Regions from separate parts of the Pseudomonas sp. E45-MNA-CIBAN-0222 genome, predicted to be linked through region 1. Evidence: predicted binding sites of a transcription regulator. Region 1 holds the regulator's gene; each other region holds the start of a gene.
What was found. Region 1 encodes LexA, which represses DNA repair genes until DNA is damaged. Its sites were predicted from a motif close to CTGTNTNNNNANACAG; they were not measured.
Positions count from the first base shown of each region.

Region 2: recN (DNA repair protein RecN) is a predicted target of LexA. The motif match lies at 8,045-8,060, and genes of this name have one in related genera.
Region 3: imuA (translesion DNA synthesis-associated protein ImuA) is a predicted target of LexA. The motif match lies at 1,778-1,793, and genes of this name have one in related genera.

Region 1 is NZ_JBEOPU010000018.1:27,704-38,320, reverse strand. Features, by position in the region: gene AAEZ08_RS20630 (hypothetical protein) at 69-305, shown strand; gene sulA (SOS-induced cell division inhibitor SulA) at 380-856, opposite strand; gene lexA (transcriptional repressor LexA) at 868-1,476, opposite strand; gene AAEZ08_RS20615 (TetR/AcrR family transcriptional regulator) at 1,684-2,391, shown strand; gene AAEZ08_RS20610 (L,D-transpeptidase) at 2,431-2,955, shown strand; gene nagZ (beta-N-acetylhexosaminidase) at 2,971-3,969, shown strand; gene AAEZ08_RS20600 (S-methyl-5'-thioinosine phosphorylase) at 3,993-4,730, shown strand; gene AAEZ08_RS20595 (LEA/WHy family protein) at 4,880-5,377, shown strand; gene AAEZ08_RS20590 (SEC-C metal-binding domain-containing protein) at 5,385-5,573, shown strand; gene AAEZ08_RS20585 (DUF2489 domain-containing protein) at 5,581-6,042, shown strand; gene AAEZ08_RS20580 (penicillin acylase family protein) at 6,120-8,657, shown strand; gene tsaA (tRNA (N6-threonylcarbamoyladenosine(37)-N6)-methyltransferase TrmO) at 8,677-9,384, opposite strand; gene trpB (tryptophan synthase subunit beta) at 9,494-10,617, opposite strand, start outside.
Region 2 is NZ_JBEOPU010000014.1:49,327-59,943, reverse strand. Features, by position in the region: gene carB (carbamoyl-phosphate synthase large subunit) at 1-1,748, opposite strand, end outside; gene carA (glutamine-hydrolyzing carbamoyl-phosphate synthase small subunit) at 1,785-2,933, opposite strand; gene dapB (4-hydroxy-tetrahydrodipicolinate reductase) at 3,150-3,956, opposite strand; gene dnaJ (molecular chaperone DnaJ) at 4,033-5,163, opposite strand; gene dnaK (molecular chaperone DnaK) at 5,286-7,199, opposite strand; gene grpE (nucleotide exchange factor GrpE) at 7,299-7,868, opposite strand; gene recN (DNA repair protein RecN) at 8,083-9,756, shown strand; gene fur (ferric iron uptake transcriptional regulator) at 9,814-10,218, opposite strand; gene AAEZ08_RS18970 (outer membrane protein assembly factor BamE) at 10,314-10,617, shown strand, end outside.
Region 3 is NZ_JBEOPU010000001.1:299,177-309,793, reverse strand. Features, by position in the region: gene AAEZ08_RS01375 (Y-family DNA polymerase) at 1-1,065, opposite strand, end outside; gene imuA (translesion DNA synthesis-associated protein ImuA) at 1,070-1,687, opposite strand; gene AAEZ08_RS01365 (nitric oxide reductase activation protein NorD) at 1,844-3,865, opposite strand; gene AAEZ08_RS01360 (CbbQ/NirQ/NorQ/GpvN family protein) at 3,869-4,684, opposite strand; gene AAEZ08_RS01355 (cbb3-type cytochrome c oxidase subunit I) at 4,681-6,048, opposite strand; gene AAEZ08_RS01350 (c-type cytochrome) at 6,108-6,950, opposite strand; gene AAEZ08_RS01345 (hypothetical protein) at 6,960-7,085, opposite strand; gene nirK (copper-containing nitrite reductase) at 7,129-8,328, opposite strand; gene AAEZ08_RS01335 (MarR family winged helix-turn-helix transcriptional regulator) at 9,147-9,596, shown strand; gene AAEZ08_RS01330 (organic hydroperoxide resistance protein) at 9,736-10,161, shown strand; gene AAEZ08_RS01325 (type B 50S ribosomal protein L31) at 10,612-10,617, shown strand, end outside.

The DNA of each region.
Region 1 (10,617 bases):
GACTCAGCAAAGGCTGCCCAGAGACTGGTCGGCTGTTACAATGGCGGCCTTTCACGCGGAGCTGATCCATGCCTACATCTTTTCTGGAAATCGTCGAGCTACCGGACGGGCGCATCGTGCTTCGTCGTGCCGAGGACGAAGAGGTGCTGGTCACGTTGGATTTCTCCAGCGATGCCAAGGCGTTCCTGCAGGGGCAACACGTCGAGATCGCCAAGGCGATGTTCAACGTCGGCGTTCAGATGGCTGGCCGTATGTCGGAAGGTGATTTCGAGCGTGACGATGACGAGCCGCGTGTTCTGCACTGAGCGTGCTGGAACTCGTACGCAGTACCGTCAGGACCCCATAAGCGATGTAACGGCACTTCCCTGTGCTCTGTCGCTCAGCATCCCAGGCGAATATTCAAGCTCTGCGCATCGCCCAGGCTCGCTGCAGCACGGAGCTTGCTGCGGGTCGCACCATTGAGCTGATCAAACCAACTGACCACGGTATGGCTGCAGCCTGAAGCCAGAGCCTTGCAGGCAAGCTCCAGCGCGCCTTCCGCGTCGCGTGGTTGCAGCAGGATGATCCGTTCGCGATTCAGGCCGCATTTACGCAGCCAATTCTGCGAGAGGAAAGCGGGCGGAGCGATAAGCGTCAGCCACCGACTGTCTGTCGCATCACCGAGTTCACGCAGGACTGGAGCGAGCAACAGGTGGCAGTGTTCGCTGCTGCCGCTCAGGCTCAACTCGCTCAGGTGTTCCTTTTCCTGCTCGGGCTTGGTGCGTGGTTTAAGACTGCCGAACGGCGCCAGGCTTTGCGCTATGACGCCGTCGAACAATGAAAGTTGGGGCCGGGAAGTGCTGGTCTGGTACTGCATGAACCTTCTCCTTAGCGGCGTATGACGCCGACACTCAAGCCTTCTATCACCAGTTCCTGCTGTTCGAGGTCCACCTCGATGGGCGCGAACTCGGGGTTCTCCGCCAACAGCCAAATCTTCTTGCCGTCACGCTTGAAGCGTTTCACCGTGACTTCGTCGCCAATGCGAGCGACTACGATCTGGCCGTTGCGCGCTTCGCGGGTGGTGTGCACAGCGAGCAGGTCGCCGTCGAAGATGCCGATATCCTTCATGCTCATGCCATGCACGCGTAGCAGATAATCGGCACGCGGATGGAAAAAGCCTGGGCTGATCTGGCAGGATTCCTCGACATGTTGCTGCGCCAGAATCGGCGCGCCAGCTGCAACGCGGCCGATGATCGGCAGGCCATTCTCGGATGCGGCGGGTTCGAAGTCTGGAATACGTATCCCGCGGGACGCGCCGGGCGTCATCTCGATAGCACCTTTGCGGGCAAGGGCCTTGAGATGCTCTTCGGCAGCGTTGGGCGACTTGAAGCCGAGTTCCTGAGCGATCTCTGCGCGAGTGGGCGGATACCCATTGTCTTCCAGGCAGCGCTTTATGAACGCGAGGATTTCCGTCTGGCGAGGCGTCAGCTTGATCATGTCGGTCTCTGTTCTTTTATACAGTGACTGGGATTATATACAGTGATCAGGCCTTGGCAACGAATGTTTCGAGCGCGCAGTTACTCCGCCCCGCTGGCGACATGACGCGTCTGCGACAATGACGCTAGTGCCACAAGGCGTTTCGTGGTTGACTTGCCGGTCGGTGAAACGTAAGTTTCAAACAGTTGTTTGTCTTTCGGAGGGGGCATGGCGCAGTCGGAAACAGTTGAGCGCATTCTTGATGCAGCGGAACAGCTGTTCGCAGAAAAAGGCTTCGCCGAAACCTCGCTTCGCTTGATTACCAGCAAAGCTGGGGTCAACCTGGCTGCGGTGAACTATCATTTCGGTTCGAAGAAGGCTCTGATCCAGGCCGTTTTCTCGCGATTTCTCGGTCCATTCTGCGCCAGCCTTGAGCGCGAATTGGATAGGCGTGAGGCGTTAACCGATAAAAAGGACACGCTCGAAGAGTTGCTGGAGATTCTTGTCGAGCAAGCCTTGGCGGTGAAACCGCGTAGCGGCGATGATCTCTCTATCTTCATGCGCCTTTTGGGCCTTTCTTTCAGCCAGAGTCAGGGCCATTTGCGACGTTATCTGGAAGACATGTACGGCAAAGTGTTCCGCCGCTACATGCTCAAGGTGCATGACGCAGCCCCGGCCATTCCACCTATCGAACTGTTCTGGCGCGTGCATTTCATGCTGGGGGCCGCGGCATTCAGTATGTCCGGTATCAAAGCGCTGCGCGCGATTTCCGAGAACGACTTCGGCGTCAGAACATCGATCGAACAGGTCATGCGCATGATGGTGCCGTTTCTCGCAGCGGGTATGCGCGCCGACAGTGGTATCGATGACACGACGCTGGCCGCGGCTTTACCGATCGGGCGGCGTAACGCGGTGGCCATTCCGGCAAAGGCTTGATCTACAAGCCTGCCGGCTGATCGGCTAAGCTAGCCGCCCATGGTATCTCTCGATCTTCTGCATATCTCTATTGCTGATCAGCAACTCTACGGTTTCGCTGGCGGGCGGCTATGTCTGCGTTTTCCTGTTTCCACCGGACGCAACGGCGTCGGTGAGCAGAATGGCTCTGGCTGCACGCCACGTGGCATGCATCAGGTGCGTGCGCGAATCGGTGACGGCCTGCCTGCGGCAGCGGTTTTGCGAGGGCGGCGCTGGACCGGCGAGGTTTGGTCTGCGGCCCTTCACGATAGCTTTCCTGGGCGAGATTGGATCCTGACTCGTATCCTCTGGCTCAGTGGGTGTGAGGCGGGAGTCAATCGAATGGGGGCGGTCGATACGTTCCGCCGTTACATCTACATTCACGGCACTCCTGATTGCGAGCCGATGGGCGTGCCTCTTTCTCACGGCTGCATTCGCATGCGCAACGCCGACCTGCTTCAACTCTTTCCATTGGTGCCGCCTCACTGTGCGGTGAGCATCGACGAGGCGTCCTGTCCGAACTGGGTCGCCGCCGAACTCGAATAAGGATCCCTTCTGCCTATGCACGGTTCACTGATGCTGGACATCGCCGGTACCTGGCTGACTGCCGAGGATCGGCACCTGCTACGCCAGCCCGAGGTGGGCGGGCTCATTCTGTTTGCGCGAAATATCGAGCATCGGCGCCAGGTCGATGAACTGTGCCGCTCGATCCGAGCTGTTCGGCCGGACTTGCTCTTGGCGGTGGATCAAGAAGGCGGCCGCGTGCAGCGGCTACGCCAGGGCTTCGTAAAGCTTCCGCCGATGCGTGAACTGGCACGTTGCACCGATGCCCCGCGGCTAGCCGAAGCCTGCGGTTGGGTGATGGCGACTGAGGTGCTGGCTGTAGGGCTGGATTTCAGTTTCGCGCCGGTTCTTGATCTCGACCATCAGCGCAGCGCAGTGGTGGGAACGCGAGCATTCGAGGGTGATCCGCAGAATGCTGTGGTGCTGATCGACGCTTTCATCCGTGGGATGCATGCTGCTGGCATGGCGGCCACTGGAAAGCACTTTCCCGGTCATGGTTGGGCCGAGGCGGACTCTCACGTTGCCATCCCCGTCGATGAGCGAAGCCTCGAAGAGCTGAGCGGCTGTGACTTGATTCCCTTCCGGGCACTTAGCGGCAGCCTGGACGCGATCATGCCTGCGCATGTGATCTATCCTCAGGTCGATGACCAGCCCGCGGGCTTTTCGCGACGCTGGCTGCAGGACATTCTGCGTAGCGAGCTCGGCTTCAAGGGCGTGATATTCAGTGATGATCTGTCGATGGCCGGTGCGCATGTCGCCGGGGATGCGGCTGACCGGATTCAAGCTGCCTTGGCTGCTGGTTGTGACATGGGGCTGGTGTGCAATGATCGGGCGGCAGCGGAGCTGGCGTTGGGTGCGCTACAACGCCTGGGCGCTACACCTCCCTCTGCGCTTTCTAGCATGCGCGCTCGTAGCGAATACGCGGTGGATTACAAGCAGAACCCTCGTTGGCTGGACGCCATGGGCGCGCTGAAGGCCGCCGATCTGATCGCCTGACTTTTCTCTTTCAAGGATTACCCATGACAGTCCATGCCATCATCGGCGGTACCGGCCTGACTCAGTTGAGCGGTTTCAAGATGCAGCGCGCGCAGCTCATCGATACGCCTTATGGGCGTCCGTCCTGCGAGATTCTGCGTGGCGAATACGGTGGGCGAGAGGTGCTGTTTCTGGCCAGGCACGGGCATCCGCATCGCATTCCGCCGCATCAGGTGAACTATCGCGCCAATCTGTGGGCATTGAAGCATGCCGGCGCCGAAGCGATCCTCGCGGTCAATGCAGTGGGCGGCATTCATTCGGCCATGGGCACAGGTCATTTCTGCGTACCCCATCAGATCGTCGATTACACCTATGGGCGCGAGCACACCTTCTTCGAAGGCGATATCGACCACGTAACCCATATCGACTTCAGCTATCCCTATGACGAAGCACTGCGCGAACGCTTGATCGGCGCGTTGGCCGCCGAGGGTTATGCATTCAGCAGCCACGGCGTGTATGGCTGTACGCAGGGGCCGCGTCTGGAAACCATTGCGGAGATTGCCCGCATGGAGCGCGATGGTTGCGATATCGTCGGCATGACTGGCATGCCAGAGGCCGCTCTGGCTCGCGAGCTCGATCTGCCTTACGCCTGCCTGGCCCTCGTGGTGAACCCGGCGGCGGGAAAAGCGGCCGGGGTAATCACCATGGCGGAGATCGAGGCTGCCCTTGCGGCTGGCATCGGCAAAGCGCGGCTGGTACTCGCCAGGGTTCTCGGGAATTGACAGCTTGTTGCGCAGGTGCACCGCGGTACTGCTGCGTTCATCTGAAACAACGTTGTCATATTGCGGCATGAGACTGGTATTTTTTGCGGCGGACACCATTGCGGCAAGCATGCCGCTTGCTACACTTGACCGTCCTTTGGAGTACCGGAATGTTTTGCCAGGCACACACAATAAGAATTCTTAGAACGGTCGTGTTGCTGACGCTGCTTGGCGGCATGGCCGGTTGTTCGACCTGGTTCTCAGGGAATTTCAAGGATCCCAAGGTCGAGCTCACCAAAGTCGATATCATCAAGGCAAGGTTGCTCGAGCAGCAGTTCATGCTGCGCTTTCGTATCGACAATCCCAATGATCGTAGCCTGCCAGTTCGCGGGCTCATCTATACCGTTCATCTCAACGATGTAGAGCTGGCCAGCGGCGAGTCCAGTGGCTGGCTGACGGTGCCGGCCAATAGTTTCGAATACTACGAGGTTCCGGTGCATACCAACCTGTGGCGGCACATGAAGTACATTGTGCGACTGCTGGAGAAGCCCGACCGTCCGATCAGCTATCGCCTGGCCGGCGAGCTCAAGACTGGTTTGATGGCGGGGCGGCGCGTGCACATTTCCACAGATGGCGAGATAATCCCGGGCAACTTTATTCCGGAGTAGTACCCAGATGAGTCAAGAACCCCACGTGCATGGTCCCGACTGCAATCACGATCACGGCCATGACCACCACCACGTCCACGGGCCGCATTGCAATCACAGCCATGAACCTGTGCGCAATCCGCTGAAGGACGTTGGTCGCAACGATCCTTGCCCTTGTGGCAGCCAGCAGAAGTACAAGAAATGCCACGGCGCTTGAGCCTGTCATGACCTTGGCTCTCGGTCTGCTCGTCGTCGCCGCGTTGCTTATTGCTGCGTTAGGCGGTTATGCGCTCTATCTCTGGCGCCGTGTATGGCGCAATGAGCATCAGCAGGTGGAGGCCCGGGCGAAGCAGCAGGCGGCGTTGGCAGAGGATCTGCGGATACTTGCCAGCTGCCTGCTGGACGGACAGTTGCCGCTCATTGAAGGCGCCATTCGAATCAAAGTGCTGCTCGACAATTATGACGTGGCGCTGGGGCAGCATCCCCGTTGCCAGGTATTCCAGCAGCTATTCGAGGCCACTGAGCAAGTGCCAACCCATGCCGCCTGGAAGGCGCTGGACAAGCATGAGCGGCGCCGGCACGAGGCGCAGTTCAGCGCGCTGGAGTTGCAACACAAGGCCGAGGCACGGCGTTCGGCGCGTTGGCTGCTCGACGAAGCGTTGCCAAAATCGCGTGACGCGGCCTGATAGACCGATCTTCTTCGCTGTACACCCTCTAAGCTGTTAGCACTCTTTTCTCTTGCAAGCTCGCACAGGAGTCCTAGATGTCTCTGCGTCTGTCGTTCGCAATGGTTCGCCTGACGTTGGGGGCCGCGCTCGGCCTGGCCGGCCTCGGCGGTTGTCAGGCCTATCTCGATAATCGCTATAGCGCGAGCCTGCCGCCGGCACAGGGCATTCAACCGCTGACCGGGCTTGCGGGCAGTGCGAGCATCCGGCGCAACTCGCTGGGTATGCCGCTGATCGAAACCTCATCGTTCCATGATGCGCTGTTCGCGATGGGCTACATCCATGCGACTGATCGTCTGAGCCAGATGGTCAGCCTGCGGTTGATGGCGCAGGGGCGCCTGGCGGAAATGGTCGGGCCGGGTGTGCTGGAGACCGATCGCTTCATGCGTGCAGTCAATCTGCGTCAGAGCGCTGAGCTGCTCTATCGCGAATCCTCGCCGCGGATGAAGAAGTTCTTCGAGGTCTACGCCCGCGGGGTCAATGCTTACCTGTATCGCCATCAGGACAGGCTGCCGATGGACCTCGCCGAGTCCGGCTACAAGCCTGAGTACTGGAAGCCTGAGGATTCGGTGCTGGTGTTCTGTTTGCTCAACTTCGGCCTGTCTCAGAACCTGCAGGAAGAGGTTGCCGCACTGCTGCTGGCGCAGAAGGTGGGTAGCGACAAGCTGGCCTGGTTGCTGCCGATCTACCCGGACGAGGCGTTGCCGTTTGCTGAAGCCGAAAAGCTCAAGGGCCTCGCTCTGAGTGGATCAGTGCCCGGGCTGGCGGCAATCGAGCAGGCAGCGCAACACTTGGCGGCGTTAACTCCCACTGACATGGCTGCCTCCAACAACTGGGCTATTGCCGGTAGCAACACCCGGAGTGGCAAGCCGATTTTGGCTAACGACACGCACTTGCCACTGTCGATGCCTTCGTACTGGAATTTCATGCAGATACGCGCACCGAAATTTCAGGCGGCGGGCGTCACTATCGCCGGCGTACCTGCGGTTGTGGCCGGCTTCAACGGCAAGCTCGGCTGGGGCATGACCATGGTCATGGGTGACAACCAGGATCTGTTTCTCGAGCAGATCCGCCGCGAAGGCTCGCGTCTGATGTATCTGGCCGATGGCAAGTGGCTGCCGGCCCGCGAGCGGCACGAAACCTACTTCGTCAAAGGCGAGCGGCCGATTCGCGAGACCATCTACGAAACCCGCAATGGGCCTCTGCTGAACACGGCGCTCGGCGAGCGCAAGCACCCCTTGCAACCGCTACAGCTCCGCAGTGGTTACGGCCTTGCGTTGAAAACCACGCAACTGGAGGCCGATCGCACGCTCGACGCCTTCTTCGACCTGTCCCGCGCGCAGTCGGTGGATCAGGCCTTCGAGGCGACCCGTGAAATTCGTGCAACCGCGCTGAATCTGGTTTTTGCCGATCAGCAGGGAATCGGTTGGCAGGTCACCGGACGTTTCCCAAATCGTCGCGAGGGATTGGGGCTGGTGCCGTCGCCGGGTTGGGACAATCGTTATGAATGGGACGGCTTCGCTGATCCGATGCTGCATCCCTACGACCAGGATCCTATCCAGGGCTGGCTGGGCACCGCCAACCATCGCAGCGTGCCGCGTGGTTACGGAATGCAGCTTTCCAACTCCTGGTATGGCCCCGAACGCTATGAGCGGCTGGCGGAGTTGGCGGGGCGGGGCAAGCACGACACCCGCAGCACCATCGCGATGCAGTACGACCAGATCACGCCGTTCGCCGCCAAGCTCAGGGTAATGTTCGAGGCGCCGGGCATGGCCGAGCCGCTGCGCAAGGCAATCGATGCGCTGCCGGCCAGTGAGCAACACAAGGCGCGAGAAGCGCTGGATCGGCTGATGGCCTTCGACGGCAAGCTGGCTGCGGATTCGGCCGATGCCGCGCTGTATGGCGCTTTCCTGCACGAAAGCGCACGGCAGATCTTCCTTGATGAGCTAGGGCCGGAAGATACGCCGGCGTGGCGTGCGCTGGTGCAGACGGCCAACACGTCCTATTCGGCGCAGGCGGACCATTTGCTCGGACGTGAAGACAGCCCGTTCTGGAACGACCAGCAGACTGCGCAAACCGAAGACAAGCCAGCGATTTTGGCACGCAGTCTTGCTGGTGCCGTGAGTCTGCTGGAAGGCCGCCTGGGCAATGATCGCAGTGCGTGGCAGTGGGGCAAGCTTCACACGGCCAGCTGGACCTCTGGCGCAACGCAGCTGGCGCCGCATATGCCGGCCAGCCAGCGGAGCAAGATCAACGCCATCGGTAGCTACCTCGACCGTGGCCCCTATGCCATGGGTGGCGATCACAGCACTCTGAATGCCTCGGCCTACAGCATGGGGGCGAACTTCGATACCTGGCTGATCCCGGCGATGCGCATCATCGTCGACTTCGGCCGCGACGAGCCGATGATCGGTCTCAACAGCTCGGGCCAGTCAGGCAACCCGGCCAGCCCGCACTACGCCGACGGTATCGATGCATGGATGAGGGCGCAGTACATGAGCTTCCCGTTCAAGACGGAGAATCTCGACAAGGTCTACGGCACGCAGCGCCTGTTGCTGACACCTGCTGGTAAATGACGGGAGCGCCGCACCGGCATCAGGCCGGTTGCGGCGCTGCTGGCGCTACTTCCAGAACGCGGATCACGCCTGGCGCAGGGTAGTGCCAGCGTACGTCCACATCCCATAACTGCGCGCCGTAACGCCGTTCGGGCTCCGGCTTCTGATAGGCCGGGCGCGGGTCCTGCGCCAGGCACTGTTCGATGAGTTCGACCAGAGGCTCGCCCAGGCGCAGTGCTTCGCGGCGGGCTTGCAGCAATCCCGATTCCGACCATTGCACCTCGATCAACTCTGGCGCATCGGCGGCCATGTCGTTGCGTGCGTCAGGTAGCGCATCGGCGTAGGGCACGTAGGGTTTGATGTCCAGCACCGGGGTGCCGTCCAGCAGGTCGATGCCGGAAATGAACAGTCGTCCCGGCTCGACCTTATCCAGCCTGACCACCGACTGACCGATGCCATTGGGTCTGTGCGTTGCTCGCGTGGCGAACACGCCAACCATGCGATTGCCGCCCAGACGTGGCGGGCGAACCTTGAGGCGGGGTTTGCTTTCCAGCGCCTGATGGAAAAGAAATAGCAGCCACACGTGGCTGACCTGCTCGAGCCCGGCTACCGCATCACCACTGTCGAACGGCGGCAGCAGTTCCAGCACGCCACGTGCGGCTGGCGCCAGGCTGGGCTGGCGGGGGATGGCGAACTTCTCCTTGAAGCAGGAGCGGACGTAGCCGATAGGCGAGACGCTGTGATCCATTACACGGGCCTGGAAGCAGTCGGGCGGCTGCGCATCTTAACCGCTATGGCCGCCTGTTGCGTTTACGCCCGGCCGACGCGCATATGCACTGTCGGCCCGCGCTGATGTGTTACAGGCCGAGCAGGTTGGCGACGTAATCGGCGTCCTTGTCGCCGCGGCCGGAAAGGTTGACCAGGATATGGCTGTCCTTGCCCAGCGTCGGCGCGGTGCGAATCGCCCAGGCCACGGCATGGGCGCTTTCCAAGGCAGGGATGATGCCCTCCACACGCGATAGAGTCATAAAGGCATCCAGGCATTCCTGGTCGGTCGCGGTCTGGTAGTTCACCCGGCCGATGTCCTTGAGATAACTGTGCTGTGGGCCGACACCGGGGTAGTCCAGACCGGAAGCGATGGAGTGCACCGCAGACGGGTTGCCATCGGCATCCTCCAGCACGTAACAGGCCATGCCATGCAGTTCGCCTGGCTTGCCCTTCGTCAGCGTGGCCGAGTGGCGGCCTGGCTTGTCCAGGCTTTCGCCGGCCGGCTCGATACCGACCAGCTCGACGGCGGCATCTTCGAGGAAGGCGGTGAACATGCCCATGGCATTCGAGCCGCCACCGACGCAAGCAACTACGTGATCGGGCAGGCGGCCATGTTTGGCGAGGAATTGCTCACGGGCCTCGGTGCCGATGATTGACTGGAAATCGCGGACCATCTTCGGGAACGGATGCGGGCCGACCACCGAGCCAATGGCGTAGATGTAGTTGTGCGGGTCCTTCAGGTATTCCTCGAAGGCGCTGTCCACCGCTTCCTTGAGGGTGGCGCCGCCGCGGGTGACGGCGATCAGCTTGCAGCCGAGGATCTTCATCTTGGTGACGTTGGGATGTTCCTTCTCGATATCCACCTGGCCCATGTGAATCTCGCAGGGAATACCCACCAGCGCGCAGGCGGTAGCCAGGGCAACACCGTGCTGTCCTGCGCCAGTCTCTGCGATGACCTTCTTCTTGCCCATAAACTTGGCCAGCAGGGCCTCGCCGAGGCAATGATTGATCTTGTGTGCGCCGGTGTGGTTCAGGTCTTCACGCTTCAGATGGATCTGCGCACCGCCGAGCTGCTCAGACAGGCGCCGAGCATGGAAGATTGGACTTGGCCGACCCACATAGTCTGCGAATAGCGACGCCAGTTCCTGCTGAAAGTCCTCCCGTTGACGGATTTCCTCGTAGGCAAGGTTGATGTCGTCCATCGCCTGCTTGA
Region 2 (10,617 bases), on a different contig from region 1:
TGTACGCAGCAGTAGTCGAACTCGATGCCCTGGCCAATACGGTTCGGGCCGCCACCGAGAATCATGACCTTGTCGCGGCTCGACGGATTGGCTTCGCACTCTTCCTCGTAGGTCGAGTACATGTAGGCGGTGTCAGTAGCGAACTCGGCAGCGCAGGTGTCGACGCGCTTGTACACCGGCAGCACCTTGAGTTTGTGACGGTGGCTGCGCAGGTTCTTCTCGGTCACACCCAGCAGCTTGGCCAGGCGAATGTCGGAGAAGCCTTTGCGCTTGAGTGTGTACATCGAGTCGCGATCAATACTGGACAGCGCCAGGGTCTTGATGCGCTCTTCGTCCTTGATCAGGTCTTCGATCTGAACCAGGAACCACTCATCGATATTGGTCAGCGCGAAGACATCAGCCACGGTTTTACCCGCACGGAAGGCATCGGCGATATACCAGATACGGTCAGCGCTGGGCACGGTCAGTTCGCGGCGCAGGGTGCTCTCGGCTTCAGGATCGGCCAGATCGAGTTTCTCATCGAAACCAGCCACACCCACTTCCAGACCGCGCAGGGCTTTCTGCAGGGATTCCTGGAAGGTACGGCCGATGGCCATGACCTCACCGACCGATTTCATCTGCGTAGTCAGGCGGGCGTCGGCCTTCGGGAATTTCTCAAAGGCGAAACGCGGGATCTTGGTCACTACGTAATCGATGGCCGGCTCGAACGATGCCGGGGTGCGGCCGCCAGTGATGTCATTGCTCAGCTCGTCGAGGGTGTAACCCACCGCCAGCTTGGCGGCGATCTTAGCGATCGGGAAGCCGGTAGCCTTGGAAGCCAGCGCCGAGGAACGCGATACGCGTGGGTTCATCTCGATCACGACCATACGGCCGGTGTTCGGGCAGATGCCGAACTGCACGTTGGAGCCGCCGGTTTCCACGCCGATCTCACGCAGCACCGCGAGCGATGCGTTACGCAGGATCTGGTATTCCTTGTCGGTCAGGGTTTGCGCCGGGGCAACGGTGATCGAGTCGCCGGTGTGCACGCCCATCGGGTCGAAGTTTTCGATGGCGCAGACGATGATGCAGTTGTCCTTCTTGTCGCGGACCACCTCCATCTCGTATTCCTTCCAGCCGATCAGAGACTCGTCGATCAGCAGTTCGCTGGTCGGCGACAGATCGAGGCCGCGAGCGCAGATCTCTTCGAACTCTTCACGATTGTAAGCAATGCCGCCACCGGTGCCGCCCATGGTGAACGACGGGCGAATGATGCAGGGGAAGCCGACCTTCTCGAGCACACCGTAGGCTTCATCCATATTGTGGGCAATGCCGGAAACCGGGCAGGCAAGGCCAATGTTCTTCATCGCCTTATCGAAGCGCGAGCGGTCTTCAGCCTTGTCGATGGTATCGGCGTTCGCACCGATCATTTCTACGCCGAATTTTTCCAGAACGCCGTGCTTTTCCAGGTCCAGCGCACAGTTCAGCGCGGTCTGGCCACCCATGGTCGGCAGCAGTGCATCGGGCCGCTCCTTCTCGATGATCTTGGCCACGGTGGCCCACTTGATCGGCTCGATATAGGTGGCGTCGGCCATCGACGGGTCGGTCATGATGGTGGCCGGGTTGGAGTTCACCAGGATGACACGGAAGCCTTCCTCTTTCAGAGCCTTGCACGCCTGAGCACCGGAGTAATCGAACTCGCAGGCCTGGCCGATGACGATGGGGCCAGCGCCGAGGATGAGGATGCTTTTGATATCTGTACGTTTTGGCATTTTCTTACTCTCGAATCCTTTAGTCAGTCGACTGGCTTAGCGGCGCTTGGCCATGGCTTCGATGAAACGGTCGAACAGCGGCGCGACATCGTGCGGGCCAGGACTAGCTTCGGGATGACCCTGGAAGCTGAAAGCAACCTTGTCGGTGCGCTCGATGCCCTGCAGGGTGCCATCGAACAGCGACTTGTGTGTCGCACGCACATTGGCCGGCAGACTAGCTTCGTCCACGGCAAAGCCGTGGTTCTGACTGGTGATCATCACCACACCGGTCTTCAGATCCTGAACCGGGTGGTTCGCACCGTGGTGGCCGTTGGGCATCTTCACGGTCGTGGCGCCGGAGGCGAGCGCCAGCAACTGGTGACCAAGGCAGATGCCGAACACCGGAATGTCGGTTTCGAGCACTTGCTGGATCGCCTTGATCGCGTAGTCGCAAGGCTCGGGGTCACCCGGACCGTTGGCCAGGAAGATACCGTCCGGGTTCAGCGCCAGGGCTTCGCTGGCAGGCGTCTGTGCCGGAAGCACGGTGACGCGGCAACCGCGGGCGACCAGCATGCGCAGGATGTTGTACTTCACGCCGTAGTCGAAGGCGACGACATGGTAGGGCAGCTCGCTGGCGGGAATCTCGGCATGGCCGTCATCCTTCAGGCACCAGACACTGGAGCGCCACTCGTAACGCTCCTTGACGCTGACTTCCTTCGCCAGATCCATGCCCTTGAGGCCGGGGAAGCTGCGCGCCAGCTCCAGCGCTTTCTCTTCTGTCGCGTCGCTACCAGCCAGGATGCAGCCGTTCTGCGCACCCTTCTCACGCAGGATACGGGTCAGGCGACGAGTATCGATGCCGGCGATGGCAACGGTGCCATTGGCCTTGAGGTAGTCAGGCAGGGGTTGCTTGTCGCGCCAGTTGCTGGAAATCAGCGGCAGGTCGCGAATAACCAGACCCGCAGCCCAGACTTTCCAGGACTCGGCATCCTCCGGCGTGGTACCCGTGTTGCCGACATGAGGATAGGTCAGGGTTACGATCTGCTTGGCGTAGGAAGGATCGGTGAGGATTTCCTGATAGCCGGTCATGGCGGTGTTGAACACCACCTCACCAATGGTTTGCCCATCGGCGCCGATGGATTCGCCGCGAAAGATGCTGCCATCGGCAAGAGCCAGAATGGCTGGCGTAAGGGCTGGCTTAGTCAAGAGACCTCCCGTAGATCAAGGCTGGAGCAGACGCAGATTGTAAAAAAGCGGGATGACGTGTGAAGGTCATCCCGCTTTTTATTTGATTCATTTCTGCGCAACTTTTAGTGGACACACTAAAGCGAGAAGCTTACAGAAAACCCTATTTCGGGTCCAGCCAAAATGCCCGACAAGCGCACCCGAAGCGGGCACACCCTCCCTGCCTGACAGAAAAACTCATTTCAGACCAAGCACATCCTGCATATCGTAGAGGCCGGCCGGCTTATCTTGCAGCCATAGCGCAGCACGCACCGCCCCCTTGGCGAAGGTCATGCGACTGGAAGCTTTATGCGTAATTTCCACGCGCTCACCGTCCGCCGCGAACAGCACGGTGTGGTCGCCGACCACATCGCCAGCGCGTACGGTGGCGAAGCCAATGGTGTCGCGCTGACGTGCACCAGTCTGCCCTTCACGCCCATACACGGCCACTTTTTCCAAGTCACGCCCCAACGCCTCGGCGACCACTTCGCCCATGCGCAGCGCGGTACCCGAGGGTGCGTCCACTTTGTGCCGGTGATGCGCCTCGATGATCTCGATATCTACTTCGTCGCCCAGCACCCGCGCTGCCGTATCCAGTAGCTTGAGGCACAGATTGACCCCAACACTGAAGTTGGCGGCAAAGACGATCGGAATATCCTTGGCCGCGATAGCCAGCCGCTCCTTCTCTTCCGGCGAAAAACCGGTAGTGCCGATCACCATCGCCCTGCCTGCCCGACGGCAAACCTCGAGATTCTTCAGGGTCACCGACGGGTGGGTGAAGTCGATCAGCACGTCGAATTCGTCGACCGCCCTGGCGAGCTCACCGGTTAGCGGCACACCGAGACGACCAATGGCGGCCAGTTCACCGGCATCGGCACCCACCAAGGTGCTGTCCGGGCGATCGATAGCAGCGGTCAGGCCAGCGGCACCGCCGGTCTGCTGCACTGCTTCGATCAAGGTCTTGCCCATACGCCCGGCGGCGCCGGTCACTGCAATACGTCGCATTCAATCAGCTCCAGGCTGCAGGCCGCAGGTGACAGGCGAGGCTGAAAGCCGGTCGCCTATTACCCGCAGGCCAGTGTCATACATCACCGAAAAAGCGCTTCACACCTTCGAACCAGCCACTGGCCTTGGGTGAGTGGGAGGTGTCACCCTGCAGGGTGCCGCGAAACTCCTCGAGCATCTCACGCTGACGCTTGCTCAGGTTGACCGGCGTCTCCACCGCGACCCGACACAGCAGATCGCCCGCCGCACCACCGCGCACCGGCGCGACCCCCTTGCCACGCAAGCGGAACTGCTTGCCGGTCTGGGTACCTTCAGGAATCTTCAGTTTGACGCGGCCATCCAGCGTCGGCACTTCCAGCTCGCCACCCAACGCGGCATCGGCAAAGCTGATCGGCACTTCGCAATACAAATGTTTGCCATCGCGCTGGAAGATCGCGTGCTCGCGCACATTGACCACCACATACAGATCGCCGGCCGGGCCACCCTGAGTGCCCGCCTCGCCTTCGCCAGACAGACGAATGCGATCACCGGTATCGACACCCGGCGGCACCTTGACCGAGAGTGTCTTCTGCTCCTCCACGCGCCCCTGCCCATGGCAGCTGCCGCACGGATCGGAAATCATCTTGCCGCTGCCGTGGCAGCGCGGGCAGGTCTGCTGTACCGAGAAGAAACCCTGCTGCATGCGCACCTGGCCGATACCGCCACAGGTGGTACAGGTCACCGGGCTGGTGCCCTTCTTCGCACCGGAGCCATCGCAGGTCTTGCACTCAACCAGCGTCGGCACGCGGATAGTCACGGTGGTGCCGCGCACCGCCTCTTCCAAGTCGAGTTCGAGCGTGTAGCGCAGATCGCTGCCACGCTGCGCGCCGCCACGACCGCCGCCGCGGCCGCCACTGAAGAAATCGCTGAACACGTCGCCGAAGATATCGGAGAAGTTCGCACCACCATAACCGGCACCGGCCGCGCCAGCACCCATCTGCGGATCGACACCGGCGTGGCCGTACTGATCGTAGGCAGCCCGTTTGCTCGGATCGGAGAGTACTTCGTAGGCCTCATTGGCCTCCTTGAAGGCGTCCTCAGCCGCCTTGTCCCCCGGATTGCGGTCCGGGTGATGCTTCATCGCAAGGCGCCGGTAAGCTTTTTTCAGCTCCGCCTCGCTAACGCCGCGCTCGACGCCCAGCACCTCATAAAAATCGCGTTTGGCCATAACTATCCTGAACCCTCAATTTCATGCCTTCCAGACACGCCGACGCGGGAGCAAGCCCCCGCGCAGCGGTCGGGCCCGTCCGGACAACACCGGAACGGGCTGGAACGGAAGCAAGCCAGGGCTTACTTGTTGTCCTTGACCTCTTCGAACTCGGCGTCGACCACGTCGTCGCCCGGCTTGGCCTGCTCGTCTGCCGGCTGACCTTCACCACCCTGAGGCTGTTCGGCGTACATCTTCTGCGCAACAGGCGTGGATGCTTGGGAAACCGCAGCAATCTTGGCTTCGATCTCGGCCTTGTCATCGCCCTTGATGGCAACTTCCAGCTCGCCAAGCGCCTTCTCGATTGCCGCCTTGTCATCGTCACTGGCCTTGTCGCCAGCCTCGACCAGCATCTTGCGAGTGGCATGCACCAGTTGGTCACCCTGATTGCGCGCAGTCGCGAGTTCCTCGAACTTGCGGTCTTCCTCGGCATTGGCCTCGGCGTCGCGCACCATCTGCTCAATTTCCTCCTCGGACAGACCCGAGTTGGCCTTGATCACGATGGACTGCTGCTTACCGGTAGCCTTGTCTTTGGCGGACACATGCAGAATGCCGTTTGCGTCGATGTCGAAAGTGACCTCGATCTGCGGCATGCCACGCGGCGCCGGTGGAATCTCGGCCAGGTCGAAGCGCCCCAGCGACTTGTTCTGCGTAGCCTGCTTGCGCTCGCCCTGCAGCACGTGAATGGTCACGGCGCTCTGGTTGTCGTCAGCAGTAGAGAACACCTGAGACTTCTTGGTCGGAATGGTGGTGTTCTTCTCGATCAGCGGAGTCATCACGCCGCCGAGAGTCTCGATACCCAGGGTCAGCGGGGAAACGTCAAGCAGCAGCACGTCCTTGACGTCACCTGCCAGAACAGCGCCCTGAATGGCGGCGCCCATGGCTACGGCTTCGTCCGGGTTGACGTCCTTGCGCGCTTCCTTGCCGAAGAACTCGGCGACCTTCTGCTGCACCAGCGGCATACGGGTCTGGCCACCGACCAGGATCACGTCGTCGATCTTCGATACGTCGACACCGGCATCCTTCAGCGCGATGCGGCAAGGCTCGATGGTGCGCTGCACCAGGTCTTCGACCAGCGCTTCCAGCTTCGCGCGGGAGATTTTCACGTTCAGGTGCTTAGGACCGGACGCATCGGCAGTGATGTACGGCAGGTTGACGTCGGTCTGCTGACTGGAGGACAGCTCGATCTTCGCCTTCTCAGCCGCTTCCTTCAGGCGCTGCATCGCCAGCGGGTCACCCTTGAGGTTCATGCCGCTTTCTTTCTTGAACTCGTCGACGAGGTAGTCGATCAGGCGAATGTCGAAGTCCTCACCACCGAGGAAGGTGTCGCCGTTGGTAGCCAGCACCTCGAACTGGTGCTCACCATCGACTTCAGCGATCTCGATCACTGACACGTCGAAGGTACCGCCACCCAGGTCATAGACGATCACGGTGTGGTCGCCCTTGGCCTTGTCCATGCCGTAGGCCAGCGCGGCCGCGGTCGGTTCGTTGATGATGCGCTTGACGTCCAGACCAGCGATGCGGCCGGCATCCTTGGTGGCCTGGCGCTGGCTGTCGTTGAAGTAGGCCGGCACGGTGATCACCGCTTCGGTCACTGGCTCACCGAGATAGTCCTCGGCGGTCTTTTTCATCTTCTTCAGGATTTCAGCAGAGATCTGCGGCGGCGCCATTTTCTGGCCATTCACCTCGACCCAGGCGTCGCTGTTGTCTGCCTTGACGATCTTGTAAGGGACCATCTGGATGTCTTTCTGCACGACTTCTTCGTCGAAGCGACGACCGATCAGACGCTTGACTGCGTACAGAGTGTTGTGTGGATTGGTCACCGCCTGACGCTTGGCCGACTGACCGACCAGAATTTCGCCATCGTTCGCATATGCGACGATCGACGGCGTAGTACGGCCGCCCTCGGCATTTTCAATAACCTTGGCTTTACCGTTTTCCAAAATCGAGACGCAGGAGTTGGTGGTTCCCAGGTCGATACCAATGATCTTGCCCATTTAATTCGCTCTCCAAATTTCGATTGGTCCGCGCCTGTTTTACCGGCTGCGGGTAACACAAAAACGCTTGGCTACCAGATGGGGGTCGGCAACCGAATTTCAAGCCTTCTCATCAATCGAAGGCGGCGCATCGGCCGGTGCTTTGCTGACAACGACCATTGCCGGACGCAGCAGGCGACCGTTGAGCAGATAGCCCTTCTGAAACACCTTGAGCACGCTGCCCGGCTCGACATGGGTGCTTTCTTCCATGGCCATGGCCTGGTGATGCTCAGGGTTGAACGGCTCGCCATGCGGATCGAGCTGCTCGAGCTGGTGACGGGCCAGTGTGTCCTGCAGCAGCTTGAGGGTCAGCTGGACGCCCTCGCGCATCGGCTTGACCGCCTCATCGTCCGGACTCGATAGCTCGAGGCCACGCTCCAGACTGTCGGCGACGGCCAGAAGATCGCCAGCAAACTTCTCCAGTGCGAACTTGTGCGCCTTTTCCACATCCTGCTCGGCACGCCGACGAATGTTCTGCAGCTCCGCCGCCACACGCAGGGACTGGTCCTGCGCTGCGGCCAACTGCTCTTCCAGCGACTGCACGCGGGCCGCCAGATCCTCGGCTGCGTCCGCATCCGAATGCTCAGGCGTTTCCGGGTTCTGGTTATCCAGGTTCTGCTCGTCAGCCATGGGTCCTCCTCTCTATACGATCAGCGGGCAGCAAACCCGCGCTTGTGCCGCTATATGGGGGCGCGAAAACTGGCTTCAAGGGCTATGGCTGACGGGCAACGCAGGAAATGACGAACCGTAGTACCAAGCGACCGCTCACGCTCATCCCGCAACGCTTGTAGTTGCCACAGAAACCACTGTATAAATACCCAGGCAAGCAACTCAGGAGCCTCACATGCTGGTTCATCTGTCGGTACACAACTACGCCATCGTCGAGCACCTTGACCTCGAGCTCAAACGCGGCATGAGCGTTATCAGCGGGGAAACAGGCGCCGGCAAGTCCATCATGCTTGACGCCCTCGGCCTGACCCTGGGCGATCGTACCGACAGTAGCGTTGTGCGCATTGGCGCCGACAAGGCCGACATCCTCGCCAGCTTCGATCTGGACGACATTCCCGATGCGCGGGCGTGGCTCGCCGAGCGCGATATGGAAAATGACGGGGCCTGCATCCTGCGCCGTGTAATCACCGCAGAGGGCCGCTCTCGCGGCTACATCAACGGCACACCGTGCCCCCAGGGCGACCTCAAAGCACTCGGTGAGCTGCTGATCGATATTCATAGCCAGCACGAGCATCAGTCCCTGCTGAAGACCGACACCCATCGTCGCCTGCTCGATGAGTACAGCGGCAGTCAAGAACTTGCGCGACAAGTGCAGTTAGCCGCGCAACGCTGGAGGCAGACCCGCCAAACACTGGAGCGACTGAGCAATAGTGGCGACGAACAACGCGCACGCCACCAGCTGCTCAGCTACCAACTGGAAGAGCTGGAAAACCTCTCCCTGGGCGAGAACGAACTGGAGCAACTGGAGCACGAACACAAGAACCTGGCCAACGCCGAACAACTGCTCGGCGCCTGCCGTCAGGTCATGGAGTTGTGCAGCGAGAGCGATGCCGGCAATGTGCTTTCAGCGCTAACCGGCAGCCTACAGCGCCTGACCGCCTTCCAGGACCAACCCCAAGCCCTTAGCGAAGCGGTCAACTTGCTGGCAAGCGCGCAGATTCAGGTGGAAGAAGCCATCGGCGAACTCAACCGCTTCGTCGATCATTTCGACGCCGATCCCGAGCGCCAGCAAACGCTGGAGGAGCGCTTGGACACCATCTACACGCTGGCCCGCAAGCATCGGGTGCAGCCAGCGGCACTGCCGGGCCTGCACCAGCAACTGCTGGAAGAACTCGAAGGACTCAATGCCAACGACGAAGCGGTCGAGCGACTTGGTGAAGAGCTAGCAGCGTACGCACGACACTACGAAGAGAAAGCCGGCGAACTCAGCCTCAACCGCCAGGCAGCAGCGGATCGGCTGGCACGCGCAGTAGAGGTGGAACTTCAACGCTTGGGCATGCCAGGCGGCCGATTCAGCGTGCAGCTCAAGCCAGCCGTAGAAGGAGAACTGATGCCGTACGGCTTGGAGCTAGTGGAGTTTCTGGTCAGCGCCAACCCGGGCCAACCGCTGCGTCCGCTGGCCAAGGTCGCTTCGGGCGGGGAGCTGTCGCGCATCAGTTTGGCTATTCAGGTCATCACCGCGCAGACATCCCGCGTGCCGACACTGGTCTTCGATGAAGTCGATGTCGGCATTGGCGGCCCCACTGCAGAGGTCGTCGGGCAATTGCTGCGCCGCCTGGGCGAGCGCGGCCAGGTACTGACCGTAACTCACCTGCCACAGGTGGCCGCACAAGGCCATCACCACCTGTTCGTACACAAAGCCCGCGGCGCCGACGAAACGCGTACGGCGGTCACCGAACTCGATCAGGCCGGCCGTATCGAGGAAATTGCGCGCATGCTCGGCGGCGTCGACCTGACCGAACAGTCGCTGGCGCACGCTCGGCAGATGGTCACCTCCGCTCAAGCCTGACGGCCTAAAAAAGACATGAAAAAGGCGGCCGTGGCCGCCTTTTTCATGTACTTCAGATCAGTCTTTCTTGCGCACGTAGAGCACCAGATTGTGATCCACCAGCTCGTAGCCGTGGCGTTTGACGATCTCTTTCTGCAGTTTTTCGATCTCGGGATCGAAAAACTCGATGACATCGCCACTATCGACGCAGACCATGTGGTCGTGGTGCCCGCCATCGGCCAGCTCGAAGACGGCATGACCACCATCGAAGTTGTGCCGAACTACCAGACCGGCCGCCTCGAATTGTGTCAGCACGCGATAGACCGTTGCCAGACCGACATCTTCACCCGCCTCCATCAACGCCTTGTAAACGTCTTCGGCGCTCATGTGGCGGCGGTCCGTCGTATCCAGCATCTGCAGGATCTTGACCCGCGGCAGAGTTACTTTGAGACCAGCTTTACGTAGTTCGCTATTTTCAACCATGGTGGGCTTTCTCGCTGCTGCTGTTTCGCAGCCTCCTTCAATACGGGTATGATCCGGGTTCTTTGCCCAGCCAAGATAGTGGAAGTCACCCACCGATGCAAAACACCAAGCTCATGCTGGCCAGTCTCTCCTTCGCAGGTCTGGTCGCACTCGCCGGCTGTTCATTTCCCGGGGTTTACAAGGTCGACATTCAACAGGGCAATGTCGTCACGCAGGACATGATAGACCAGTTGCGCCCCGGAATGACCCGCCAGCAGGTGCGGTTTATCATGGGCAATCCGCTGATCACCGATACTTTCCACGCCAACCGCTGGGACTACCTGTACAGCATCCAGCCCGGCGGCAGCCCGCGCCAGCAAGAACGCGTGAGCCTGGTATTCAATGCGAACGATCAGCTGG
Region 3 (10,617 bases), on a different contig from region 1:
CTGCTGCCAGACCAGGCTACGTTGTGGGCGATCATCGAACAGCTCGCGGCGCTCAGGCACGAACACCGGTAAATCCTCAGCCACCAGTCGTAGCGCCTGCGTCGCACTCGGTAGCTGCAGGCGCTCCAGCCGCGCGCGTGCCAGCTCGAAAAGCCGCTCACTCTCGCGCTCCGGGCTCAGCAAACCCACATCGAGCCGGCTGTCCGCGGCTGAACGGTGCTCCATGTGCAACACGAAGCGCTCTACACCACAATCGCGACCGTGGAGAAAGGCAGCCAGATCCGCGCACAAGCGCCGCAGCGGAAACAACAGCGCCTGATTTGACTCGACATCGAAATTGAACTCCAGACGCTGCTCGAAACGCTCAGGCGGGAGGAAATAATCCAGCGCTATAGGTTGTTGCCCCAGCAGGCGGTCAAGTTGCAACAGCACTTCTGCAGTAAACCGTTTAGCCAGCCCCGCACGAGGCAGCGCTAACAACTGGCGCAGCGTGCGTATCCCCATGCGTTGACAGCTCCGGGCAGCGTCGCGCGGTAGACCGAGGCGCTCCAGCGAAAGCGGCATGAGCGTCTCGAGCAGGCTCTGTTCATCTACCACCAGGCCATCGTGAACATTTGCCAACACCCGTGCCGCAACGGGATTTGGTGCCACCACGATGCGGTGACGAAAGCCGAGATCGGTAAGCTCCTGACGCAATCTGGCCTCGAACCGCGGCCAGGGACCGAAGAGTGCAAGGCTGGACTCCACCTCCAGCAGCAAGGCGCGTGGATAGAACAGACTGACATGCGAGCTGAAGCGATAGGCCCAGGCCGCCAGCAAGCGCTCCGAACGCTCTATTTCGCGAGAGTCGTACTCAACCCGGATGAAGTCTCGCACCAGAGCCTGTGCCGCAGTCAGCGTCATGCCCGGACGTAGCCCACGCTGGCGTGCCGGCACGTTGACTGCTTGCAATAGCCTTCGTTGCGCGCCGCCGGTGATCATGGCCAGCGGTGCATCACCAATTTCTTGCGCGCGCAGCACCCCGTCGAGCGCCAGTTGCGGCAGAACAATGCAAGCCCAGCGCATCGCGTCAGGCCCCTTCGGCCAGAGCAAACGAGGTCTGAGGCACGACACCACCCCTGCATTTGAGTAGCCGCAGCCATCCAGGCGGCGTATCCAGCACAAGACGCAATGCCGCCGGCGACGGATTGACTGCTTCACTGACATCACGAAGAGCAAAACCCAAACTGTCTCCGCTTTCGGCCGCCACCTGCAGGCGGCGCATGCCGCGGTCGTCCGCACGCTGTGGCCAGCACAAGACGGCCGCACAGCATCCGGAACGCAGACATTGCTCCGCCGCCCACAACACTTCCTTGCCGGTCGCCTGGATGATCACCATATGCTGCAAGTCGACACCGGCTGCCAGCCATGCTGCCGGGTAAGGAATGAAAGGCGGCGCCACCAGCACGACGCGCTGGCCGGCAGCAGTAAGGCGGGCAATGGTTGGCCACAGCAAACGTAGCTCCCCTGCCCCGGCTGCGGGCATCAGGATCTCGGTCAGTGCAGCTTGCGGCCAGCCGCCCGAAGGCAGACGCCTGTCCAGTTGAGCATGGCCTGTCGGCTGCGCCCCGGCGGCGGGCGCAACTGGCTGGCCGCGCCATATGCGACGCTGATCGAGCAGGACCTCAAGCGCTGCGACCGTTCCCATCAGGCGAACCTCGATACCAGCGTTCGCCTAGGGAATGCCTTAAGAACGAAAGAAATGAATGCACTGCACACGGAGTTCACCTCATGAATACTGTCTATTTATACAGTATTCAAGTGGGCGATACCATGTCACTCATCGAGCGGTTCCAAAGAGCCGCTAGCCTTGCACCAGCCGCTTCATCCAGTCGAGCAGTACCGTGGGAAGCAGGTCCGGACGCGGCAACAGCGCATAGCGGGTCGCGCCGAATATCCGCGGCAGGTAGGCGCTGGCCTGCCGGTCGATGGTCAGACAGAACGGCGATATGCCTTGCAGCGCAGCTTCCAGAACCGCCTGGCGAGTGTCCTCGACTCCGTATCGGCCTTCGTAGTCATCGTTGTCGCTGGGCTTGCCATCGGACAACACCAGCAGCAGCCGACGGGCCGCCGGTTGGCGCATGAGGCTGGCACTCGCATGACGGATAGCCGCACCGCAGCGGGTGTAATGCTCCGGCTCCAGGGAGGCGATGCGTAGCGCCACCTCCTGGCCATAAGCCTCCTCGAAGGTCTTGATATCGCGGACCACCACCGCTTCCCTGCCCTGCCCTGAAAATGCCTGGATCGCGTAGGGCGCACCCAGGCTTTGCAGCGCGATGCTCACCAGCAACAGGGCTTCGCGCTCGACATCTATCACGCGTCGCCCCTGGGAAATCCAGCTGTCCGTCGACCCGCTGACATCGATGAGCAGCAGGATGGCCAGGTTCCGCTCCGCGCAACGTTGCGTGCGGTACAGACGGTCGGTCAGCCCGCTACCCGCCCGCAGATTCGCTAGCGCATCGACATAGGCATCCAGATCCAGCTCGTCTCCATCGACCTGACCGCGCAACCAGGCCCGATGGGTGCGCAGCAATTCGAAACGGCGACGAATCCCCTCCAGCAATCCTCGATGGGACTCGAGCGTTTCCGCTACCCAGGCTGGATTACCCGGCGGAGCTGCGCGTACCTGAACGAGGGCGTTCTGCTCGCGGTAATGCTGCGTGCGGTAGTCCCATTCCGGATAGGCAATCCCTCGTTGCGCAGCCGAAATGTCGGGCGCAAGCACGGTAGCCGAAGCGTCAGGAGGATCATCAGCCAGCAGCACCTCTTTGGGTCGCCCAGGCGAAGCCACCAGGCGCGCCTGAGGAAGATCGCCGAGCATTTCACCGAACAGCTCGGCATCCGCATCGTCCCGATCGATGGGCCGCTGCAAGCCCATCGGGTCTTCCGCATGGGGATGGGGCTCGTCCAACTGGATCATCAGTGGTCCGCTTTCCTCCGATTCATCCTCATCGGGGCGCGCCTGACGAATATCGGGTCGCCGTTCGAGCCGCACGCTCTGCGGCGCCGGCTGAGTGGGGTCGAGTGAAGCCTGGGCAGCGACCGTATGCTGCTGATGGCGCATCGCAGGAGCCAGCAACGTTCCGGTCCACCAGTCCGCGAACAGCGGCTCCTGGCCGATGCGTCCTCCAGAAGCAGGTTCCAACGCCCATTCGGCCACCAATCGAGTCGCCCACTCGCATGAGGTTTCTGGCGTAGGCGATTGCGGAAAACCATCCGCTTCGCCCACCAACAGCGCTCGCACGCGAGCCTCCAAAGGCCGCCGTGCCGAACCGAATGCACTCAGCGGTGGACGACGCGCGAGTGCGCAGGCCCGCAATGCCTGCGCCGAGTCGGCAAGCCCTGGCATTTCCTCTAACAACTCGCGCTCGGCCGCATGGGCTTCCAGCAGGTGGTACAGCGCACCAGCCAGTGGCGGCAGACTGCGCCATTGGGGCAGTGCACAGCCCCGGCGAATACGCATGGCCTGCTGCAAGGCCATCACTTTGTAGAGAGTCGATGCAAGTGTGCGATCAGGGATATCCAGCGTGCGCGGCAACCAGATACTCGCACCATCGGTTGCCGGCACTGCCGCGAGTCGCTGCGGCCTGGGACTTCGGCCGAACCAGTCTGCCAGCAAGGTCGGTCGTGCCGGCGGCTGGGCGATACGCAGCCGATAGCTGTTGCCGAATACTGCCGCCAGTAGCAACTCCAGGCGCTCAGCCACTTCGCTAAGGGGCAGACTTGCCGGTGCGTCCGGCGCTGGGCTGTAGCGGCGCCAAAGGCGTTGGGCGAAGACCGTCGCATGCCGCGCAGCGTCGGTAAGAACTTCTTCGGCTTCGGCCATGGTCTAGATGAATGTTCCGTCGACCAGATCGCGCATCGCCCCGACCAGCGCTTCGTCGTCCGAAAGGGGCGAGACGATTGCCGCCAGGCAAGCTTCCCGAACTGCTATGCCATCGGCGCAAAGTGCGCCTGCGGCGATCAGCAGGCGGGTGCTGGGCACCTCGGCCAAGCCACGGTCACGCAGCGCTCGCAGCCTGCGCGCCAGCGTGACCAGGGCGCGCGCGGTCGGTGCATCGACACCACTTTCGCGCTGGACGATCCTCGCCTCCTCCTCTTCGCCCGGGAAATCCAGATCCATAGCCACGAAACGCTGACGCGTGCTTGGCTTGAGGTCCTTGAGCATGCGCTGGTAGCCCGGGTTGTAGGAGATCACCAACTGAAAGCCTGGTGATGCCATCAGCAACTCACCGGTCTTGTCGATCGGTAACAGGCGCCGGTGATCGGTCAAGGCGTGCAGGACGACCACGGTGTCCTGCCGCGCCTCGACAACTTCATCTAGATAGCAGATGGCCCCCTCACGTACAGCTCGGGTCAGAGGGCCGTCCTGCCAGACAGTGCCGTCATGGCGAATGAGGAAGCGCCCGATCAGATCGCTGGCAGACAGATCATCGTGGCAGGCCACCGTGATCAGCGGCCGCCCCAGCTTCCAGGCCATATGCTCGACGAAGCGGGTCTTACCGCAGCCGGTCGGCCCTTTGAGCATGACCGCCAGACCGCGCGCATGGCAGCGCTCGAACATCGCGACCTCATTACCGCTCGCTACGTAGAACGGCGCCTCCTCACTTGCCTGCGCCAATGGCGGATATTCGGGCACCGTCACGTCGGGCGCACCTCCGTCTCTGCCAGCACAGGCTCCGTATCGTTCAGGACGAAGCGTGGCGTGTAGCGGAAGAAGTCGTAGATGAACAGCGCAACGCCCACCGTGAACAGCGAGGCGGTGGCGATGAGCATCACGAAATGGATCTGGATCTTGAGCTGCGCATCCAGATAGCCCATGCCCATGATCCGCTCCAGATAGACCTGTGCAATGCCGGCCGTGGCGAACGACAGCGTCATACCGAACATGCCGGTGATCTGCAGCCAGAACGCCCAGTAGCCCAGCGCAGTGCCCTGCTCCCGGCGCCCGGCAGTCAGCGATGGCAAGGCATAAGTGATCATCGCCATGACAATCATCGCGTAGGCCCCATAGAACGCCGCATGGCCGTGCATGGCAGTGATCAAGGTGCCGTGGGTCCATTTGTTGACGCTCGGCCAGGTGTGCGCCAGGCCCAGCAGCCCGGCGCCGAACAGGGAGAACAGCGCGCTACCGATCGTCCAGTGCAGCGCCAGTGTATTCGGGTGCGCCAGCCCCGAGCGCCGCATGGCGCCGTAGGCATAGGCGGCCATGCCGACGAGTGCGAGCGGCTCCAGCGCGCTGAAGAACCCGCCGATCGGCAGCCAGTAGGTCGGTACGCCGACCCAGTAATAGTGGTGTGCCGTGCCGAGGATGCCGGCAATAAACACCAGGCCGACAATCACATACAGCCACTTCTCCATGACTTCCCGATCCGCACCGGACAAGCGGATCAGCAGGTAGGCCAGGAAGCCGCCCATGATCATCATCCATACGCCTTCAACCCAGAGGTGAATCGTCCACCAGCGATAGAAGATTGAAACCGTGTAATTCTCGTAGTGCAGCAATGCCGGCAGATACAAAAGCGCAGCACTGACGAAGCCGATCATCAGCACCGCCTCGGTCGTGGTGAAGCGCCCCGATTTTCGGATCGTCATGCCGATGTTATAGAGGAAGATCAGCATGCAGATGACGATGACGATCTTGTGCGGCAGCGGCTGTTCGAGCAGCTTGTTGCCGGTGCCATAGCGGAACAGGTAGCCGATGATTGCCGTAACACCCATCAGCGTCCAAAGCACCAACTGCACATAGGCCAGCTTGGTGCTGTGCAGCTCAGCGCGGGACTCCTCAGGAATCATCCAGTAGGTCGCGCCCATGAAGCCGGTCAGCACCCATACGATCAGCAGGTTGGTGTGGATCACCTTGGTCACGTCGAACGGCAGGATGTACAGCAGCGGGTCCGGCCCGATGTATTTGGTCGCCGACAGCAGGCCGAACACCAGCTGCAGGCCGAACAGCACCATCGCGACGGCGAAGTACCAGTAGGCGACCGATTGGGACTGATAGCGCATCGTAGTTTCCCCTTAAAGCGAACGTGGGTCGGGCCGAATTAGGCTTGGCCGTACGCGTGTCACTTGAGTGTTTCGAGATAGGCCGTCAGCTGATCGATCTGCTCGTCCGTCAGGCTCTTGTCATAACCCGTTGGCATGAATGACGTGCCGTCGGCTGAGTACATAGCGCCGGGAATGATGTGCGCACTAGGGTCCACGATGGACTCGCGAATATAGCCGCGAGCATCGCTGGCCTGGCCCTGGTAGTCGGGAGATGCCACGATCTCCGCCGCACGGGTGGCAAGCCCTGCCAGCGTCGGTCCTGCCATGTTGGCCCCGGGCGCGATGGAATGGCAGGCATTGCAGGCGGGTACCGCCGCTCGGAAAACCTGCTCACCCAGTGCTCGCTCGTCATCGTCGGCATCCACCGGGCGCGCGCCCGCCGGCAGGTCGTCACGCTGCCCACCACCAGTGTCGGCACCCGGAACGAAGCTACCGGTGACCAGGATCGGTCGAGGTGGCCAGCCCTGGTTATCTACTTTGCTCACCCAGTCGAGAAAAGCGATCAGATCGCTGATTTCATCTTCGGCCAGATCCTGCTTGGGCATCAGGCGACGATGGATCTTCTCGTCATAGAACTTCGATGGATCGCGCATATAAGCCTTGAGATAAGGCTCACCGCGGTGCTGGGTGATCTTGGTCAGATCAGGCGCGTAGTAGGCCCCCTCACCGAACAGCGTGTGGCAGTTGATGCAGTTGTACTTATGCCAGACATCCATCCCGTGTTTGACCTCCGCGGTGATGTTCTCGGCATTGGTCAGTTTTGGAAACTGCCGGTGACTGTCCACTGTCAGCCCGATGAACACGAGCGTGGCCACACCGGTTGCGGCAATCGCGAAGAGCCTCGCTTGGCGGTTGTTCATGGCGTGCCCTCAGACATTGATGCCTGTCCAGTGAATGAGCGTCATCGTGAACGCGTAGAGCATTGCGCCAAACATCAGCGCGAGTACGACAACACTCAGAATCTTCAATGGGCCATATAACTTTCGAGCCTGCATGCCTTCTCCTTTGCAGCATCAGCTGCAGTATGGGAAACCGCTCTCAGTGCCCGGAATGCGGGTCAATCGGTTCGGGGCTGGAAAAGATCGAAGCGTCCGCATCGCCCTTCACCGTCAACACACCCATCAGGCCTTTCTCTGCGCGCGACAAGGCGTGGTCCACCAGGATGTACTTGCCTGGGTAGTCCGCGACGAACTCGACCATGGTGGCGCCGCCGGCCGGCACGAGGGTCGTCTGCACATCCGTCAGTGGCGGGCTGGTGAGCGACCCCTGATCGAAGACCTTGTCGAAGATTTCACCAATCACATGGAAGCTGGAAATCAGGTTCGGGCCGCCGACACCAAAGAAGATGCGTACTCTGTCACCGGTGTTGACTTCCATCTTATGGATACTGGTGAGAGCGTCCTTCGAACCATTGAACATCAGATGTTGCGGCGTCTCGCGCAGTAGCATGTCCAGCGAGAACTCATGCAGCCCGCGGGCTCCTCTCGGGTTTGCCGTGTACAGCTCGCCCTGCATCACATAGAACTCGTGGTCGACCTTCGGTAGCCCGCCCTCGGGCTCGACCAGAATCAACCCATACATGCCGTTGCTGATGTGCTGCGCAACCATCGGTGTGGCGCAGTGATAGACGTAGAGGCCTGGCTGTAACGCCTTGAAGGTGAACGAACGGGTCTGCCCAGGCGCAACCTGAGTGACCGCGGCGCCGCCACCGGGTCCGGTCACCGCATGCAGATCGATGGAATGAATATGCGCACTGTCAGGCTCGTTGCTGAGATTCAACGTGACGGTATCGCCCTCGCGAATGCGCACCATCGGCCCGGGCACCGTGCCGTCGAAGGTCCAGAACTTGTAGGTGCTGCCATCGCTCAACCGCCCCTCCTCCTCGGTGGTCCGCAAGTCGAGGGTGATGCTCTTCGGTTCGCGACTGCCGACCGGCTCACCGACCTGTGTCGGGTCCTTGGAAAGGTCCTTGCCCTGTTCGACGACCGTCTCTGGGCCATCTCCAACGATGAACTTCCCGAACATACCGGCGGCCTTGTGCCCTGGAAGCGTGCAGTAATACTCGAAGGTTCCACTTTTGGTAGCGCGAAACACGATTGCAGTCGCGGAACCCTTCCCGGAAATCTCACCGGAGCCGGCATCGAATTCCGGCACCGCTATGTCATGAACCGCGCCGTCGCCGTTTATCAAGTTGATTTGCACCACGGCGCCTTCGGGAACCCGTAGTTCGGGGTTCACTTGCCCACGAGTAGGGCCGGATTCACTAACGTAAACGAGCTTTCCGTCAGCAATATCCGTCCTCAATGTAATCGTGACGTCGGGTCGATAACTTACATCGCTACTGGATTTCGTCTGCGCCCAAAGGGCAGTAGGTAAAACAAGCAACGCGAGCAATAAGGCTATTGATAAATGACGCATGCCTGGCCTCTTGAGCAACGAGTTAATCTCGATCGGCAGTCTAGCCACAGAAATAAGTCACGTCAGATTGAGAATTCGCCACCCATTTCAATCTATAAAAATATATTGAGAAATAGCGCAAAATAAGTGATTAAGAATTAATCCCCCGATAGGTGGAAATGTTTTGAATCAATGCCGTAGGCTTGTATTGATGGGCTTTCACGAACATAGGATTAATACTTTCGTGAAAAATGAAGTCACGAAGACCAAGAAAAGTGCCGACAGACGGTATGCTTGGGGTTCCACTTGCGGCGCTGTAAGCGACGAAATTAAAGGTTATAGAATCGCTAAAATTACAGCGCAGCACTTTTGTAGAAAACCGGATCGAGATCGGTTTTTATTTCGTGCTGAGAACACCATCACACCGAAAAAATGTCATAAGCTCCAACTAATCTGTTGAATGCAATTTTGCAAAGAAAAATAACCAAGGCTCACTGATTTCGGTTCTGCCTTTATGCATTCGTTTTTTCAACGGAATAGATGGCTCTGCAAGAATGTACGGATGCATCATCGCTACCGTCGTCAGCAGTGCATTACATTTGCGCCCCAAGAGTTTGGGCGATAACGTTACGGCTCACCTCGCTCTGACCTCTTCGATCATGACCAAGCTCCGCTCCTGCCCGGCACTGCAGCTGGACAATCAACTTTGCTTCGCATTGCATTCAACCTCGCTGCTGATGACCAAGGTCTACAAACCCATGCTCCAGCGAATTGGGCTGACCTATCCGCAATACTTGGCCATGCTGGTGCTTTGGGAAGAGGACGGCATCACCGTTGGTGACATCAGTGCGCGTCTGTTGACTGACCCAGGTTCACTGACACCGCTACTGAAACGGCTTGAGGCTGAAGGTTTTATCACCCGGACCCGACGCACCGACGACGAGCGCGTAGTCGAATTACGACTGACCGAGAAGGGTCGCGCTTTGCAGGCAGAAGCCGAGTGCTTTCCCACGAATATCCTTGGTGCAAGCGGTCAGTCCCCTGAAACCATCGCTGCGCTGAAGGACCAGATTGTCGCGCTGCGCAGCGCGCTGCAAAAGCTGGTCTGACGTCCGCTCGTCGCTGCCCCTATTCGAGTATCCCAAACCGCCCCGAAAATACCTTGCGCGCCAACTAAATCAAGCATACCTTCTTCAGCTAATTACTTTGCGCGCAAAGTATTATCACAAGGCATCCACGGAGAAGACCATGCAATCCATCCAAGCTCTCTATACCGCTACCGTAACCACCACTGGAGGTCGCGACGGCCGAGCCTTATCGTCTGACGGTGCATTGGATGTCAACCTCAGCACTCCTCGCGAGCTGGGTGGCCAAGGCGGCGAAGCGACCAACCCGGAGCAGCTGTTTGCGGCCGGGTACTCGGCTTGCTTCATCGGGGCAATGAAGTTCATCGCGGGCCAACAGAAACAGGCGCTGCCGGCTGAGACCGCCGTTACCGCCAATGTCGGTATTGGCCAGATCCCCGGGGGCTTCGGCCTGGAAGTCGAGCTGCAGATCAGCCTGCCTGGGCTTGACCGTAATCTGGCTCAAAGCCTGATCGACGCGGCGCATCAGGTTTGCCCCTACTCCAATGCAACGCGCGGGAATATCGACGTGCGGCTGGTGTTGAAGTGACCGTATAGCGAAAACCAGCGAACAGGCGCCCAGATAAGCCTGAAGGAATTACCTAGGCGCCCCCTGTTTCAAATGGGATAACCGGAATGTCATCGCGGTGCTTCTGGTGAGATTGCAGGGCTCATCCAGAACCGCGCCCCACTCCGCAATTACCTACATCCGCAATATGTAACCTGACCTGACCTGACCTGACCTGACGCATGCGTCTGCTGACTGCCAATCTGTCGAGCAGTGAGCATCACGAGCAGAACGTCTGATCGCTCATCGCGATATCGCATTCAGTCACCCACCACTACACCCGACATGCGTATGGGTTTGCGGCAAGGCTACCTTTCCGATACCTACCCTGCTTCACCCAGCTAAGCACCAGTGGGGTCTCGCTCGCCTCATTGTCGTTATGTTATAACGTGTTTCTGATATCGACATTGTACTTCCTGAAAGGACGGACTCATGAAA